One region of the Fictibacillus arsenicus genome, then DNA from elsewhere that is predicted to be linked to it. Evidence: riboswitches for the same ligand, from Rfam matches in the RefSeq annotation. Region 1 holds a riboswitch; the other holds the start of a gene.

The links. A riboswitch is a leader RNA that binds a small molecule or an ion and turns the genes downstream of it on or off. The one in region 1 is predicted to bind cyclic di-GMP.
Region 2: another riboswitch for cyclic di-GMP. It lies ahead of ABE41_RS17140 (stalk domain-containing protein); the one in region 1 lies ahead of ABE41_RS18625 (hypothetical protein).

The regions. Positions count from the first base shown of each region.
Region 1 is NZ_CP016761.1:3,675,526-3,684,261, forward strand. It holds gene ABE41_RS18575 (S8 family peptidase) at 1-354, shown strand, start outside; gene ABE41_RS18580 (hypothetical protein) at 465-656, shown strand; gene ABE41_RS18585 (hypothetical protein) at 840-1,127, opposite strand; gene ABE41_RS18590 (hypothetical protein) at 1,306-1,497, shown strand; gene ABE41_RS18595 (vWA domain-containing protein) at 1,551-3,479, opposite strand; gene ABE41_RS18600 (ATP-binding protein) at 3,545-4,429, opposite strand; gene ABE41_RS18605 (DUF1129 family protein) at 4,588-5,355, opposite strand; gene ABE41_RS18610 (PadR family transcriptional regulator) at 5,352-5,687, opposite strand; gene ABE41_RS18615 (hypothetical protein) at 5,814-6,005, opposite strand; gene ABE41_RS18620 (YdcF family protein) at 6,021-6,755, opposite strand; gene ABE41_RS18625 (hypothetical protein) at 6,847-7,323, opposite strand; cyclic di-GMP riboswitch class II at 7,355-7,437, opposite strand; gene panF (sodium/pantothenate symporter) at 7,642-8,736, opposite strand, start outside.
Region 2 is NZ_CP016761.1:3,357,580-3,366,315, reverse strand. It holds gene tapA (amyloid fiber anchoring/assembly protein TapA) at 54-866, shown strand; gene sipW (signal peptidase I SipW) at 888-1,454, shown strand; gene ABE41_RS17165 (TasA family protein) at 1,542-2,216, shown strand; gene ABE41_RS17160 (LPXTG cell wall anchor domain-containing protein) at 2,284-3,177, shown strand; gene ABE41_RS17155 (class D sortase) at 3,181-3,807, shown strand; gene ABE41_RS17150 (helix-turn-helix domain-containing protein) at 3,832-4,155, shown strand; gene ABE41_RS17145 (hypothetical protein) at 4,159-4,392, shown strand; gene ABE41_RS17140 (stalk domain-containing protein) at 4,632-5,087, opposite strand; cyclic di-GMP riboswitch class I at 5,114-5,197, opposite strand; gene ABE41_RS17135 (S8 family serine peptidase) at 5,418-8,736, shown strand, end outside.

The DNA.
Region 1 (8,736 bases):
AACTCTGGCGTTGCTCTGCCAAGCTACCCGGCTTATTATTCAAATGCGATCGCAGTAGCTGCTACTGATCAAAACGACCAGAAAGCTTCCTTCTCAAACTTCGGTACATGGGTTGATATTGCAGCACCTGGGGTAGATATTTATTCTACGATACCAAATAATCAATATGCGAGTTTCTCTGGAACTTCCATGGCATCACCGGTTGTTGCGGGTGTAGCAGGACTTCTAGCTGCCCAAGGTAAGAACGCTTCACAAATTCGGGCAGCACTTGAAGATACAGCTGATCCTGTAACTGGTACAGGCACGCTGTTCCAAAACGGACGTGTGAACGCAGCAAAAGCTGTTCAGCAATAAATAGATGTTTCATAGCCTCCGGACATACATGTTCCGGAGGTTTTTTGTTTAAACTTCGCCGCTTTTTGAAACACTGATAAAAAGGTTGAGGTATGAGCGGAGGAATTCCTATGTTTGGTTTTGGAAAAAAGAAAAAGCATGAGCAAGGCAAGGAAGATGGAACTCAAGTTCAGTCTACTAATGCAGAAAAAAAACAAACCGAAAAAGAAGCAGAAGAAAAGATTGTGTATTTCTTTTTAATCAGTACCGCGATATTCGGTGTGGTTTTATTGGTTATTGGTATTTCGAAAGAGTTTACTTGATAACTCAAACTTATAACATGGTCCTCTTTTTTATAAAAGAAGGCTTTTTTCTGTGAATGAGGGCCACGTCTTCAAACAAAAAAATAGTCGTTTTATGTAGAAGGACTCTAGTAGATTGTGTCGAATTTTGATTTTAAGAGATGAAAAATAAGTAAAAATCAAAAACGCTCAGGAGGATGTTTTTCACTTCCCCCTAAGCGCTTTGATTTCTTTTTTAAGTGCATTCAGTTGGTCTTGAATATCTTTCATCTGAGTTTCTTGTTCCTTTGCTTCTTTCTGTTCTTGAATTTTGTCGAGGTAAATCTGCTTGAGTGCGACCGCAGCAGCTATCGTGGCAAGAAAATCACCTGCTGTAACCAGTGTGGATCCGAACAAAGCGAGTTCAGCGGCAAATGTATCTGCGTCTTTTACGCCAGCAAGGTAATCTTCTTCTGCAGCTTCCAATATGACGTCGACAACACGTTGGTTCAAGACACTCACTCCTTCACACCTGCTTTTTAATACAATATGCGTTTGCCCTAGTTGCGGTGCTATAGCCTATTTGGTTTCAAATTTGTTTTTAATTAGCAAATTATTCTTTTTTTCGTCATTGTTTCTTGAATGTGTAGGCATTTCGACCGATATAAAAGATATTAGGGGAGGTTTGGCGATGGAACAGTGGCTTTCTTTTCGAATTCCGTTTGATATTTTTTCGATCTATATCTTGCTCGCAGCTTTTATTGTAGTCGGAATTTTTTCAAGCCTGCTTCGAACAGCCTTACCAGAGTGGTCAGTCAAAATCTTTAGTTACGCAGGGTTTTTAGGAGTCGTTTTTGCTTGGTTAAAGCTTTTGGAATATTAATACTTACATAAATAAAACGCCCGTGGTCACGATGGCCACCGGGCGTTTTTCGTTTATATGGCTTTGAAAAGGAGTTTTCTGAGAACTGGCATGAGATAGTCAACAAGTTCAGCAGCACTTGGCACGACAACGTTTTGCGGACCATAGATATTCTGCATGAGCTTCTCTTCTTCCTCTGTAATTTCACCGTTCGCGATGAACATGCCGATCGTTTCGATTCCAAGCTTTCGTGTACGGGTTACGGCTTCGTGTGTATCGAGTACTCCGTGCGATTCGTAATCGAAAGCTGCTGGTTCACCGTCAGAGAAAACGAGCAGAATTTTTTGCTGCTCCGGGCGTTTTGCAAGTTCTTCACCCATCCGGCGGATTGAGTAGCCGTCGCGGTTATCTTCCTGCGGCTCGAGCTGCATGATGGATGCCCCTGGCTGATGAAGTGAATTTCTGTACGAGATCACTTCATGAAAATAGTTCGGCTGATCATCTGTTGTCGCGTCAGCTGCTTCTTCCCAGAAACCTACGACTGAGTGCGGAATTCGGAGAGCTTTTAACGTTTCATGAAAAAGAACGATCCCTTTTTGCGTCTCTTCCATCTTGTTAAACATCGACGCTGAACAGTCGACAAGTAGCGTGAAGGTCGTGTCCAGTTCATGCTGCGACTCTTGTTTTTTTCTAAAAAGTCTCGGGTTTTTGTCTGTTGCAAGTCTTGTAAGCTTCTTTCCTAGTCGTCCAAAGTGCAGGTCTTCCCTTGGTGCTGAGCGTTTATGTTCCATCGTTTTTAGGAAATTCTGTTTGAGCTGTATGACAAATGGTGCAATTTCTTGTTCAAAGAGCTGGTATTGAGCAATTTCTTCTGATGTTGCCGGTTTCGCAGGCAGGGTATGCTCTGTAACGTTTTTGTTCACTTCGCCATATCGGTAATGATTCGATGAGTCTGAGCCGGTTTGGTTGTTGTCGGTTTCTGCTTCATGTTCGTTTTGAGAGTTGAAGTCGTTGTTATCCGTCGTTTGAGCGCTCGTTTGGACGGAGCCAAATACGGCGTCACCACTATCCGCTTCCCTTGCCGCTTCTCCTAAAAGATCCGTATTTGTCCCTTGATCAAGGTCCATTTGTAAAAATGAATCCTGCGGGTCAGACGTTTCATCATGCCAGGAAGAATACTCTTCTTTCTCCTGTTCGTCTTTTTTCTCTTCTTTATCGTCGTCTTTTTTGATGGTTTTTTTCGTTTTTGTCTCCGTGTTGCGGGTTAAGTCATCAAACGTTTCGCTATCATTTTCTATACCTGATATTTTCGGTTTATCGCTAAAACTGCGGTAGGCTGTTTTCATGTCTGCAAATTCTAGGTGTTTTTTTGTGATCTCCGCAATTTGAATTACGATTGCTGCTATATCTCTTGTTGACTCAGCAGTTGTAAGCTGTGCAAGGAATGGACGCAGTTCCTGATAGAGTGTCTGTGTATCAGGCGGCACAGCAACAAAACGTTTATTCGCTAAAAGAATAACATGGCAAAATAAAGCGTCCAAAATGCGCTTTTGCTGTATATGCTTTCGGTATTCACGGTTGTAATGCACCTGGAACGTCTCTTTCCGGAGCTTGAACGCATGTGTCATCCCGGGCCTGTTCGTTATGCAAATCTGTTCCAAGCGGAAATCTTCCGCAAAAAGCAGAATCTGTTTTAAGAACTCACGGTGCGGATGTGATTTGAGTTCATCGAATGTATTCCAGATCACGTTATCATCGGTATGAAACTGAGTGCCATAACTGCGTAAATAAACGTCGGATTTCCAGCCTTCAAGCTGAATCTCCTGTGGGAATGGGTTCCAAAACTGACTGACATGAGTGATCCCCTTCATTCTCTCGAGGTTAGAATGGTATGAGAAAGACACGTCCATCTTTTCTACCTTTGAAAGGGAACGTGCAAGGTCAATCAACTGCATATGAATGAAAGAATCGATCTTTGTATCCGCAAAAACTAGGAATTTCATCTAGGCGAAACCTCCAAAATCATCGTGGGAAATAAATTGTAGGGGGTCTGACCCCATTTCCCAGCTTACACAAACAGCGTCGCGGCCACGTTGGAAACGAGGGCGCGTTCGCGGGCGTCTTCAAGCTTATCAGCGATTGCGCGCTGGATTGCACGCTTCGCCGGCAAGTAAACGGAGAGGTCGGCAGCATCCAGCAATGCTCGGATGGATGCGGCATCTTCAGATAGATGGCCAGCTTTCGCCTGACCGATGAGGTCTGAAGAAAGCTGTACAAACTTCGCAAGCACCTCTTCGTCCTTTTGCTGAGACTGACTTTTTAGCATTTCTTTTAACGTATCCCCCTGAATATAAGGCACCTCGATTACAACGAAACGATTTTTCAACGCTTCATTCAACGGCACCGTTCCGATATATCCTTCGTTGATCGCAGCGATCGCATTGAAACCAGGCTGAGCTTTTACCACTTCCCCTGTAAACGGGTTAGCGATCGTACGTCGATAATCAAGCATACCGTTTAGAATCGGCAGCGTTTCAGGCTTCGCGATATTTATCTCATCGATGTACAAGAAGTGACCGTTGTTCGCCGCTTTTGTTACAGGGCCAGGGATGAACTCAATCTCTTGTTTGCCGTCTTTGTAGCTTAGCGTTTTATGACCAAGAAGCGCTTCAGCATCAAGGTCAACTGAAGCATTCACCTGGTGCAGCGGCTGTCCAAATATACTTGATAGCAGTTCTGCAAGCTTTGTTTTACCTGATCCTGTCGGCCCTTTCAGCAATACATTTTTACCTAACGCAAGTGCGATAACCGCATCTTCCACGAGCGAAGAGTCAGGTGCTGTGTAGCCCGGCTTTCCGATCAGTTCTTTATATACATCCGGTAATTTTTTTATTCGTTGAGCCGCCTCATTCTGCAGCTTTTCTTTTATCTCAATCGGGATTTGAAGGTTCATTATAAAAAATCCTTTCTTTCATCTATCAACAGTATTTCCAGTAATTCCGTTCCATAAATCCTTACACAATGTAACATTGTAAGCTATTTCAAGGCAAGTTCATTGTTTATCCACAAAAAAAGCTCTGATCTTATTAACGATCAGAGCACTTTATTTACTTATCTAACATCTTTTGTTTTTCTGTATGAAACGTAATAGTAGATAGCGATTCCCACAAACGGAATGATTGATGATAAGATCAATTTCGTTTCTTGATTAAAGGATGTCAATCTTATTAGTATTTCAGGGGTAAATAAAAGCAAAGGGATAATAATAGAAAACCACGTTTTGCTCCAGATAGATATTCCTGCAAAAATGAGAACTGCAACGATGGCAGCTGTAATATTCCCCTTTGAACCTAAATTAATCAACATTGGTGAATCGTACATTCTATTCAAAAACATAACACCTAAAAACAGGCTTAACGGTAAGCAGCCGACTAAAAATAAAACCAGCATATTCGAGGATTTTGGTAATTTCATGCTCGCCGTATACTTGAAAGTTTTCATATAGACAACTAACAAAACCAAACATACAAGTGGATAACCAATCACTTGAAGTAACGAATATTTAACACCGCCGCGAAGGGAATCTCCTAATAAGATGTAAGCAAACACTCCCAAGAGGATTATTGGAACATACTTTATCAATCCCATATAGTCCACCCCCATCTCTTGAGATATTTGTTCCATATACTGTTTTGGAGATTGACCGATGATATCCTCTGTAGATTTGCCGTGTTTTTGTGCTTCAATTAGATGATCTTCCAGTTCTGATACGATATCTTCAATCTCCTCATCTTTTTTTCCGCTCGAAAACAAATAAAGTCTGAGATTGTCTAAAAAGTCCTGACTTCTTTTCGAAAGCTTGTTTGGCTGTACGTTCATCCCTTCCCACTCCCTTTCTTTTGTATGATTAGATGGACGGAACGGCTCAACTGATTCCACCGTTCTATGAAAGCTTCCAATTCTTCCTCTCCTTTTTTCGTTAAGGAATAGTACTTCCTTCTGGGTCCTGCAGTTGATTTTTTTAGAGTTGTCGTAACGAGCTCTTCTTTTTGCATGCGCAACAGCAAGGGATAGATCGTTCCTTCACTCGTGTATTGAAATCCGTATGACTCTAGCTTTTCAGCCAGTTCGTATCCGTACACTTCTCCTTCATTTATGATCGCTAATAAACATCCATCTAGAATTCCTTTTAACATTTGAGTAGTCGACAAGTGTTTCACCTCATTTTTCACTATCTTGTATTACAAGGTAAATGAATAATAAAAAATGTCTTGCATTACAAGATATGCACTTAGTATATAATACGCTAACTTGTATTACAAGGTATTTATGTAAATTTAATCCATATTTTTATTTTCTTCTTTTTTTATGAGTTCCACTACATGCGGTTTCGGCTCCCAGCAATTAAACGTATAATCCGGTTTTGTTTCATACCCAAGACGCGAGCAATAGTAATACATACCTTGGTCAGTTTTCTTAGGTTTGAAGTTCACGCATGTAGCGCAGCAATGGTACTTATTTGTTTTCATAAGAGTCACTTCCTTTTACCGGTCCGTGAAGTAGCTTTTTATGATCGCCATATATTCTCTCACATGAGCTTGGGGAATCGAGGAAATTCTAAGCGGTGACCCGAGCCCTTCCGCTTCAACCCCGACCCGCTTGGCGATCATCTTTGTCCGAAAAAGATGAAAGTCACTTGTCACGATCAGCACTTGATCGTCAGGCTGAATCATCTCTTTCGTATATAAAAGATTTTCGTATGTACTCGTCGCTTTTTCTTCAATTGTTATACGTTCGGGATGGATCCCGTTCTCCATCAGATAATTTTTCATAATGGTACCTTCACTCGTCGTTTTACCGAACCCCAGACCTCCACTTACGATAAAGGTTACTTCGGTATGGTTCTCCGCGTATGCTAGAGCTTGATCAAGCCTTCCTTTTAACACGGCGCCTGGACGATTATTCTTCGTACCGCCTCCAAGTACAAGGATGGTGTCAATTTTTCCAGAAACCTTCTCTGGATCCGTGTTGGCAGATGAAAGAATAAGAGTTTCGAGAGTTGCAGCAAAAATTAAAAGTGTAAACACAATCGTCAAAGTAGTTTTCTTATACTTCCTAAAAAAATAGATTGCCGCTTCGTGCTTGTAAAAAAGAATAAAAAAAATCGCACCTAAAAGGAAAAAAACTGCTAGACCCATGTCCATGTTTGATGTTTGAGCCAGCATGGCAGTGGCATAAACTACAAAAATAATACTGAGTGATAAGAAGAGTTTTTTCATAGAATTACTCCGATTGTTAGATTCTAACTTCTAGTATATAGGAAAAAGAAAAAGAGCGGGTGTTTGAGATTCCGCTCTTGATAATAAAAATTTATTTCGTTATAACTGCCTCAATCGCCTCAGTAATTTCTTGTTTTTGAGTTTCAGAGATTGAATCAGCTTCATTTTTCATATTTTCTTTAACTGTCTTTAAAGCCTCATTTTTGGTTTTGTTAACCTCGTTCATTTCCTTTTTGTAATGATTCTCAATTTCTTTCTTTTCAGCTTCAATCACTTTTTCCTTACTGCTGGTTAATTCTTCAGAAGTTTTTGTAATCATTTCTTGAATATCTACTTTTAGTTGTTCTAATAAAGAATTTTTCTTACCAGTCAATTCTCTATTAATCTCTTCCTTATAGGCATAATTGAGAATTAAATTTGTGATAGTGTTCGCTAATTCTGGTTTCATTGCGAAAGCAGAAGTTGTCCCCAGCATTAAAGCAAATACAGTTACCAAAATAACTTTCGGCCATTTTTTTGCTGCCTTAACCTTCTTTGTTCCAAACTTTTCTTTTCGTGATAGTTCCATAAAAAATACCCCTTCCTTTTATCATTTGATTAAAAGAAGCGGTCGGTTGCGCTACTAGCTCCTGCCGTTCCAAGCGCCCAATTACAGAACGGCATTCATTGCTCCACACTTTGTCGAATTTTACCTAAGACTAATTTACCACCCAACCCATAAACTGTAAACATTTTAGTTTAATAGTAATATGTTTGTAACATATATTAGTAGTTTATTAAAAGGCAAAATAGTTATCTTTTATAATTTTTCTTAGTGCTTTGTTTGTTCCATTGCATTAGGAAAGATAGAAAAACGATATCGTCCACCCGAAGTGGACAATATCGCTTAAAATGTATTTGTCTGGGGTCTGTCCCCCTTTGTGAAACTCCCCACAATGTATGCAAAGAAAGAAAATACGATCGGCATGACTACAGTGTGCATTCCCCAAAGATTTGGATAGTTGAGGTGAAGCCACATATATGAACCTACCCCGACTACAATAGAAGCTATTGCTCCGTTTGCGTTTCCTCTCTTCCAATAGAGACCCATCACAATCGGCCAGATAAAGGCTGCTTCTAAGCCGCCAAAGGCAAAAAGGTTCAACCAGATCAACAGATCAGGCGGGTTGATGGCCATCGTAAATACACTCAATCCGACTACTGCTGTAATACCAAAGCTTAATCTTTTTACAAACCGTTCATCAGCATCAGGTTTTATGTAATTGATATAGACATCCTTGATGATTGCTGAACTTACTAGTAAAAGCACGGAGTCAACGGTAGACATAACCGCAGCAAGTGGAGCGGCAAGTACGATACCAGCTAACCAGCCAGGCAGTACTTCAAGTGCAAGTAATGGCATAACTTTATCAGGCACTTCAATGCCCGGTAATATCACTCTTCCAAACACTCCAGCTAAATGCATCCCCAGCATGATAAATCCAACCACAAACGTTCCGATGATCATGGCACGGTGCATCGCTTTTGAATTTCGGTAGCTCATAGCGCGTACCGATATTTGAGGTAAACCGACTACACCCACACCTACCAAAATCCAAAATGACGATACAAATAAAGGTGTAAGTGATTCATCTGAGCCAAACGGAGTGATAAGGTTAGGATTTTCTGCCCTCAACTCCACTATGATATTTTCAATTCCACCGCCTGCAACGATGGTTCCAGCTAGTATAATTACTGTACCGATCACCATTACAACGCCTTGAATCGCATCGGTTATAACAACCGCTCTGAATCCACCCGCTATAACGTACACTAAAACGGAACCTGAGAAAATGAACAAAGCAGTGGAGTACGATACACCAGTAAATGATTCGATCAGCCTTCCGCCCCCAACCCATTGTGCAGCCATGGCTGAAAACAGGAAGATAACAATGCTTAATGCTGATAAAATAACAACCCACTTACTATCATATCGGGCTTT
Region 2 (8,736 bases), 320 kb from region 1:
AGTAGGTATAACGTTCTATAATAACAACATAAACGTTCTTTAAAAAGAACAAGTTGAGAAATCATCCTCTAATAAAGGTGGGGATTGTCATAAGAAATAAACGGCTTAGGAAATTTAGAAATAAACATTGGGCTTATTTATTTACCATTAAGGTAGCAACCATCTTTTACATTTCGACATTTTCATTGATGTTTTTATTAGGAACAACCAGCGCTTATTTCAATGATATTGAAACTCTAACCCTTCCTTTAAAAACAGAATGGGAAGTACCTGATCCACCAGATTCGACTGATGATTGGGAGAAGAGTTCTTTAGAGTTTATTGGAGAATCGAGTTTTGCAAACGGTATATCTGCCACCATAAAGAATAGTGGTAGTGATATGACTGATTCTGTTGACTATACAGTTTATTATATTCCCGAGGGTAATCCGAAATTTGGAGTAGAGGTTTACAAAGATTCACTACCTTTATTGAAAAAGGATGAAATTTATACCTTGCAATATGCAACGACTACTCCTGGTTATTATAAATTTAAAGCAGTTCAAAGGGAAGGACATGGGAATAAATCAACAGGTGGTAAAGGAAACCCAGAAAAAGCATTATGGAGCGAGACTATTACTTTAGGAGAAGTTCCTAAAAACCCTGATGGCATAATTGAAAACCCTGAAACACCAACAATTACAAATGACTCACCTGACACAACTTCAGAAAATCCTGAAATTACGCCAGAAACTCCTAATACAGATGATTCACCAGATACTGAATTGCAACATCCAGCAGAAGATAGTACTGAAATTAATGAAACAAATAACGATGATACAGAAAACATACAGCAAAGTGAGACAACAACTGAAGAAACACAATAAAAGATTATGAGGTGAAAAATATTGATTAAAGCAAAGATTTGGATGAGTAGAATCATCACTTCCATATTATTTTTATCCCTTTTATTCATGGCCTTTGTCGTCATTTCATCTAAAGCTTCTGGTGGAGAACCGAACTTCTTAGGCTATCAGTTAAAAACGGTTCTTTCAGGATCAATGGAACCGAGCATTCAAACAGGATCTATTATCGCGATTAAACCAGGCGGAGATATGACCCGTTTCCAAAAAGATGATGTTATTACTTTCATAAAAGAAGACAATTCCCTTGTAACTCACAGAGTTTTGGAAGTACGAGGTCAAGGTGAACAAACACAATACGTTACCAAAGGTGATAACAACGAAGATCCGGATAAAGACCCAATACTTTCTAAGAACGTTGTAGGTGAATACAAAGGATTTACAATACCTTTCTTAGGCTATGCTATAGATTTTGCTAAATCAAAAGAGGGTACAGCAATACTTTTAATACTACCGGGTTTGTTCTTATTGATTTATTCAGGGATTACAGTCTGGCAAACGGTAAGAGAATTAGATCCATCAAAAAACAAAGAAACAACAATTAATGGTTAATTAACTTCGGTTGAATCCCCCTTATTGGGGGCTCAATATAAAAATTACATACCCATGAAGAGTGGGCGATAGGGAGGAAAAAAGTAAATGAGTATCAAAAAGAAAATCGGTTTAGGAGTAGCTTCTGGGGCATTAGGATTGGCAATGATCAGTGGGGGAACCTGGGCAGCATTCTCAGATTCGGAGACTTTAGCTGACAATGATTTTTTTGCTGGGACATTAGATTTAAAACCTGAAATGGAGTCTAGTGCTTTATTCGAAATTAGTGATCTTGCTCCAGGTGATACAATGACAAGAAACATTAATCTTACAAACGCTGGTTCAGTTGATATTAAGCATGTTTGGTTTGATGTTACCTATACCCTAAATGATGTAGCTAACCCTACAGGTGTCCCAATTGATCCTAGTAATATGAATAAACTTGAAGATGATATTAAAGTTAGTATTTTCAACCTTGATGGATCACCATTAGAGGCTATGAAGAGAGATAATACTACTTTGGTTTTAACAGGACTTACTCTTAAAGAATTGAGAGATCTGGGTGAAGTAGATATTAGCCGTAACGGATTAGCTGCTGGTAGTGGTGATTCTGATCGATATGAAATAAAACTAGAATATGTAAACTTAGGAAATCAAAATCATCAACAAGGAGATTCAATAACTGCTCAACTCATATTCAATGCACAGCAAAGAGATGGAATGGAACGTGCTAATACAGGAAGTGGAACTCCTACAGGTAATGGGGATGTAATAACTGATTAAAAGTATGAACGAAGGCGGGTTAAACCCGTCTTTTGTTCTATATGTAAGGTGATGAGAGGAGAATATAATGAAAAAAATTATATTTTTTTCCTTTTTATACACATGTGTCTTACTCTTATTGACTATTATTCCTGTTGGGAGTACAGGAGCTACTAAAAGTTCTACTGTTCTAAATCTATCTTTATTTCCCCAAAAACAATTATTTAATATTAGTGGATTTGCCCCTGGGGACTGGGCAGAAAGAAAATTAATAATAAAAAATGATGGTAATACAAACTTTTTTTATAACTCAACAATAAAGAAAGTATCAGGTAATGACTTGCTTTTTAAACAATTACAATTAAAAATATCAACTCCTAATGAGATTCTTTACGAAGGAAAAATAAGTGAATTTTCTACAAAATCTAGATTTCTGTCTAGTTTTAGTGAAGAAATTCTTGATGTAATTATTGTATTTCCTTACGAATCAGGTAATGAGTTCCAAGGTTTAGCTACTGAGGTTGAATTTATTTTGTATGCTGATGGTCGAAACAACCCACCAGATGACGCCGACCCACCGGACCCACCAGGTAACGGAGACCCACCGGACCCACCAGACGATGGAGATCCACCAGACCCACCAGACGATGGAGATCCACCAGACCCACCAGATGACGGAGATCCACCAGACCCACCGGATGACGGAGACCCACCGGATCCACCGGATGATGGAGATCCACCAGACCCGCCTGGTGACGGAGACGGCACAGATCCTCCACCGGGGACAAATGAACCACCAAGCAACAACCCAACACCTACGAAACCGGCTGATCCGCCGAGCAAAGACACAGGTTCTCTGCCGCAAACGGGTGAAGAGAATCCACTCTTTATCATCTTGTCAGGATTCTTCATCTCACTCGCTGGACTTGGTCTGCTGCTCATCAAGAAATCTATTATTCCTAATCCATTTAAACGAGGATAAGAGATGAAGTGGCTCGCATACCTCTTAATTGCAACTGGTTTGTGTATAATGGTTTATCCAAAAGCAAAAAGTGCATATTACTCTTACCAGGAACAACAGCTGTTGAAAGACTGGGAATCTAGTGATGAAGATTCTGTGATCCAACAGAGCTACCAGCAGCTGGATGATGTTTTTTCAGATAACAGCGAACCAAAGCGTACACATGAACCCCAAAAACTGAAGAACGGAATTATCGGAAAGCTAGAAATAAATAAGATTGATTTAACCATCCCAATTATGGAAGGTGCCTCCCAGGCTAATTTAAAAGTAGCAGCTGGACATCTAAAAGGCACCTCTCCTGTTGGGGAGGCTGGAAATTCGGCCATTGCTGCCCACCGAAGCTACACATACGGGAAACAGTTCAACCGTTTGCCAGAAGTGGAAGTTGGGGACACGATTCACGTGGTAACAAAAAACAAAAAGCTTACATATCGAATCATCGATGAAATGATCGTGCTGCCTGATGATTTATCGGTGTTAAGGAAAGATTCATCTGAAAGTATTCTTACCTTAATTACGTGTCATCCCATGAAAAATCCAACTCACCGCTATATTGTAAAAGCTGTTCTGGATAAAGAGGAGGTTTTATAGCAAAGGAAGTTGTTGCTTGTGAATATGCGTCTTGGGAAACAAATTAAGAAATTCCGATTAAGAAAAGGTCTCAGCATCACGAAGCTTGCCCATAAAGCAAAAATATCTAAAGGCTATTTAAGCAGCATCGAAAGTCATAAAACCAACCCGTCTGCGCATATGATACAAAAATTGGCTAAAGCGTTGGAGGTACCTGTGGAACAATTGTTAAATATTCAGGTAGAGCTGCTTGATCCTGAATGGGTTGAGCTTGTTACGCAAGCGAAAGAAATGGGAATTAATAAGGAAGAAGTGCGCGCTTTTCTTGCCTATGAAGCTTGGAAACATTCCTTGAAAGAAGAGGTGTGAACGGTGATCCGGTTAGGCAACGGTTTATACATCTGCCATTTGAACGGCCACATCTTAAAGGTCGTGTATTTAGGGAATAACGAATGCGAAATATACCTCGGTGATGAGTATCAGGGGAAAGCGCATTTTGATTACGTAAAAAAGAAACTGAACCTCATGGAGAAAAGATGGAACACTTCTAAACTCGTACACTATAAATTTAGAGAGTTTCAGCCGACTCTTGATTATACTGTTTGATGGGGAGCTAATCTTTTTGGGATTGGCTCTTTTTTTATTGGTGGATATGTCGAGGATTGTCTGCTCGCGAGTATATTGAAATTTTCGTGAGATTATGTAAAAAATCTGTGAGATTAACCCCTATTTTCGTTAGAATAACAGTGATTTCCGTGAAATTACAGGTCATCAAATACCCAAAGTAGAAAAAGCTGCCACATAAAGTGAGCAGCTTCTTTCTGTACATAGTTTTACCCCGATGACTAGTTAATGTACAGCGTGTTATCTTCTTCGTTAAACTCAAGTGTAACGCCAAGTGCACGTTCGATGAACTTTAACGAGTTGATTGATTTACCAGAATAGATTTTTGAAGGGATGATTGCAAAAAGCACATCTTCGTTATCAAATTGGAAGAAACGCGGGTGAAGTCTTAGCGTGTAAGAAATGTCACCGCGTGTTGCTGTAATGCTTTTTTCATTATAGACTACACTTCCGCCGTTTGCTTCTGCAATAGCTTTAACAGGCAGGATCAGGTTTTCTCTAAACAATCTTGCTCCTGCTTCCTCTAATTCTAGTACTTCACCTTGGTAAACAACAGTTACCATTTCGGATTCTTGCTTATGTTCCTTTTTAGCAGCAAAGCCCGTTGTTCCTGTTGCAGCAACAGCTGTGAATGCTAGAGTCGTTGCGGTAACCCATTTTGCCAATGATTTTTTCATACCAATTCCTCCTAAAGTGTAATGGTAATGGCAGCTGGCTGGCGTAGTACAAGACCTTAGCCCCTATAGCTTTGTGACACTGAATTTCTCCAGTTGTACCATTTAAGTCTTAACCGCGGCATACCGATAACTAGTTAAACGGGTAAAAACTATATCTTTTTTATCGGTAAAAAAGTCCTTATTGTTAGGTATCTTTTAAACATTTGTTTAAAGTTTTTCTATTAAAATGATAGTAATATATTTTTGTAAAAATTTGTAAAGTAGTTTGATAATTTGCTATACTAGTTTACGAGGGGTACCAAAAATTTCTATTTTAGAGGGGTTGAAGGTATGAACAAATGGCATAAAACGCTGGCGTCGCTCGGACTGTCTGTCAGCTTAATAGGCTCAAGCTTTGCGCCTGTATTTGCCGAGACGGATAATTACTCTGTTGAAAAGAGTTCCATTCCGGTCTCTGAACTATTTAAACCAGGAAGTCGAGTTAAGGAAAATCCGTACAACTTGGCTAAAAAGAAAGACCAGATCAGCGAAACTACATTACTCGTCAAGTACAACAAAACGTTGTCCACGAGTGAACACAAAAAAGCGGGAGCAACACTACAGCGCAGAATGTCGTCACTAAAGTACGATGTTGTTAAGATCAACAGCGGCAAGAAAATGGAAGACGTTATGAAGGCGTACAGCAAATTGGGGAAAGTAGATATCGTTTCTCCGTCTGCAAATTTCGTTAAACTTGGGACGACTGATCCGAAAATTGATCAGCAATACCACATGTCTCTTTTAAATGTGGACAAGGCTCAATCTATGGCTGGTAAAAACAAAGTACGTGTTGCGGTAATCGATACGGGGATCGATTCAAAGCATCCTGAATTAAAAAACAAACTGCTGCCGTCCTATAATGCGGTAAACCCAATGAACCAGGGGACGCCTGATTATCATGGGACGCATGTTGCGGGTATCATTGCCTCAGAAAAAGGAAATGGTGTCGGCGGTTATGGGGTTAACCCAAACGTAGAGATTTTACCGATTGATGTTTTTGACCGAGGGATGGGTGCATCAGATTACGTAATCGCAGATGCCATCATGTATGCGATTGAGAAAAAGGCAAAAGTCATCAACATGAGCTTAGGGAGCATTTTCCCGTCACCGTTGATTCAAGATGCAGTAGCAAAGGCTATTGCAGCTGATGTAACGGTTGTTGCTGCAGCGGGAAATGAAGGGATGAACCTGAACAGTTATCCTGCAGCTTTTGAAGGGGTAATTTCTGTTGGTTCCACAAACAAGGATAATATGCTTTCTACTTATTCTACATACGGACCATCTGTGGACGTAGTAGCACCAGGTGAGAATGTATATGCACCGCTTTATGATTATGAGAAGAAATCCACTTTCTATAAACTGAGCGGAACATCCATGGCATCTCCAGTAGTAGCGGGTGTAGCTTCACTTTTATTATCAAAAAATCCGAATCTTAAGCCGAAACAGATCGAGTACATCTTAGAACAAACCGGTAAAGATCTTGGTGCAAAAGGCTACGATGTAAAGTATGCGAACGGTCTTGTGGATCCTGTAAAAGCATTGTCTTTTGACACTTCCAAAATTCCTAGCTCTGTATATGTAGCGAAGAGCAAATCAAGTCTGTTAAAAACGGCTGAAAAAGTAGATGTATCTGAGAAATTAGTCAAAGAAGGCACTATCAAAAAGGCATACGAAGAGCAGTTCATTCAGTTCCCAGTGAAAAAGGGTGAGTATGTACAAACGGTTTTAGAAGGTTCAGCTGATTATGACTACAAGTTTACGTATTATTTGGCAGGTAAAGCAATCAAGCCTCTTCAAAAAGATGTGAACAAGACGCTTGAAGGCAAAACAGAAGGACATTTGTATGAAGTGCCTGAAGACGGAACGCTTGTGATTGGCGTTAGTGACGTAAACGGAAACTACAATGCGGATGGAAAATCAGCGTACAAACTGTCTGTTGAGAAGTTTGATCGTTTACTAGAAGATACAAATACACGTGAAAATCCGGTAGCGGTTGAATCATTCCCGTTTGTATCCGAAGGGGAAGGTGACTGGACGTTCACTGGACACGACGGAGATTCTGATTTTTATTCGTTTAAAACAGAAGAGTCTCAGATCGTGAAAGTTGCAATTGGCGGTGTTCCTGGAATCGACTCGACGCTTAGCTTGAAAATGATCGAGCCATGGCCGGAAGACATGCCTGAAGATATGCCAGAGGACATGCCTCCAATGGAGCAGGAAATGGATATCGTAAACCTGAAGCCAGCTGGTGAAGGGGAGGTTCTAACTTTTGAAGCTATGCCTGGAATGGAGTATGTGGTCGAAGTTGATAACCATACACCAGGATTCTTCTTCCCAATGAGTTTGTTTGAAGATGGAATGAACCGTGAGTATCCTTCTTCTCATGTTCCGTATTCATTAACTATTGATGCAAAACCTGTATCTGAAGATGAAGATGGCTTCCCGAATGGTGGGCATCTGGAAGAAGAGTACATGGAAGGCGACATGGATGTTGAAGAGTACATCTCTAGGCGCAACGAGTACAAAAAGAACCACCATGATTCAATGGGTGGCGAAGATGACTGGATGGAAGAAGAAAAAGCAATGCTCGAGCGCATTCGCGAAGCAGCACTTGAATATGATCCCGAAGCAGGTGCAGAAGGATACTTCCAATATGCGGGTGATGAAGATTTCTACAAGTTTGAAGTAGAAGAAAGTGCAATATTTGAAATTGACTTAAGCTCTTCAGAAGCCGTTCCAGCAATGGAAATCATGAAGATCATGGAATTCGAAGATGGTTTTACAACACTTGTACCTGTAGCAACGAACATCACTTGGGGCTTCATGGACATTGAAACAAAAGATAAATTTTCTGCAGGGCTTCAGTCTGGAGAAGAATACTTTATCCGTGTGATGCATCCAAACTATCAGCCGAGCTTTGACAAGTACAGCTTTACTTCAAAAGTTGTGGTTGAAAATCCTGAAGATAAGTACGAACCAAACAATGATATCGAGAAAACACCAGTAAAAGACATGCCAGCTGAAACGGTTCGTGGTAACTACGCGATGAACGGCGACTATGATGCTTATTATGTAAAAGCAAAAACGAACGGATTGTATGGTGTACATTACAAAACAATTGCACCTACAAAAGAAATGCAGGAAAAATATCCTGACCTGCTAAAACCGATTGATGGCGTAATTGCCATTTTGGAAGACAAAAACGGCAACCGCATTTTAGATCCGGAAGAATATAGCTCTGCACGTATGTATGACAAGAGCTGGGATAGCGGACCGGAGCAAGGTTCATTCCAAGCGAAAGCTGGCAAAGGATATTTCGTAATCGCTGACCAATGGCTGTGGGATTTCCCAAGTCCGAACCTTAACGAGTACGAACTGACTGTAAAACCAGTTAACACGAAGGATGAAGATGCTGGATCTGCTGTGAAAAACAACATTCCATCCAAGCCGATCAAGCTGAAGCGTACGGCAATGAAAGAGTGGGAAAGCAATGGCCACCTGAATGCAGGAGTAGCAGGCGGAGACGCTGATTGGTATTCATTCAGCTTCATGGCTCCTCACTCAGGTCAGATCACATTTGCAAACGATCAAATCGATGGCGTGATTAGCC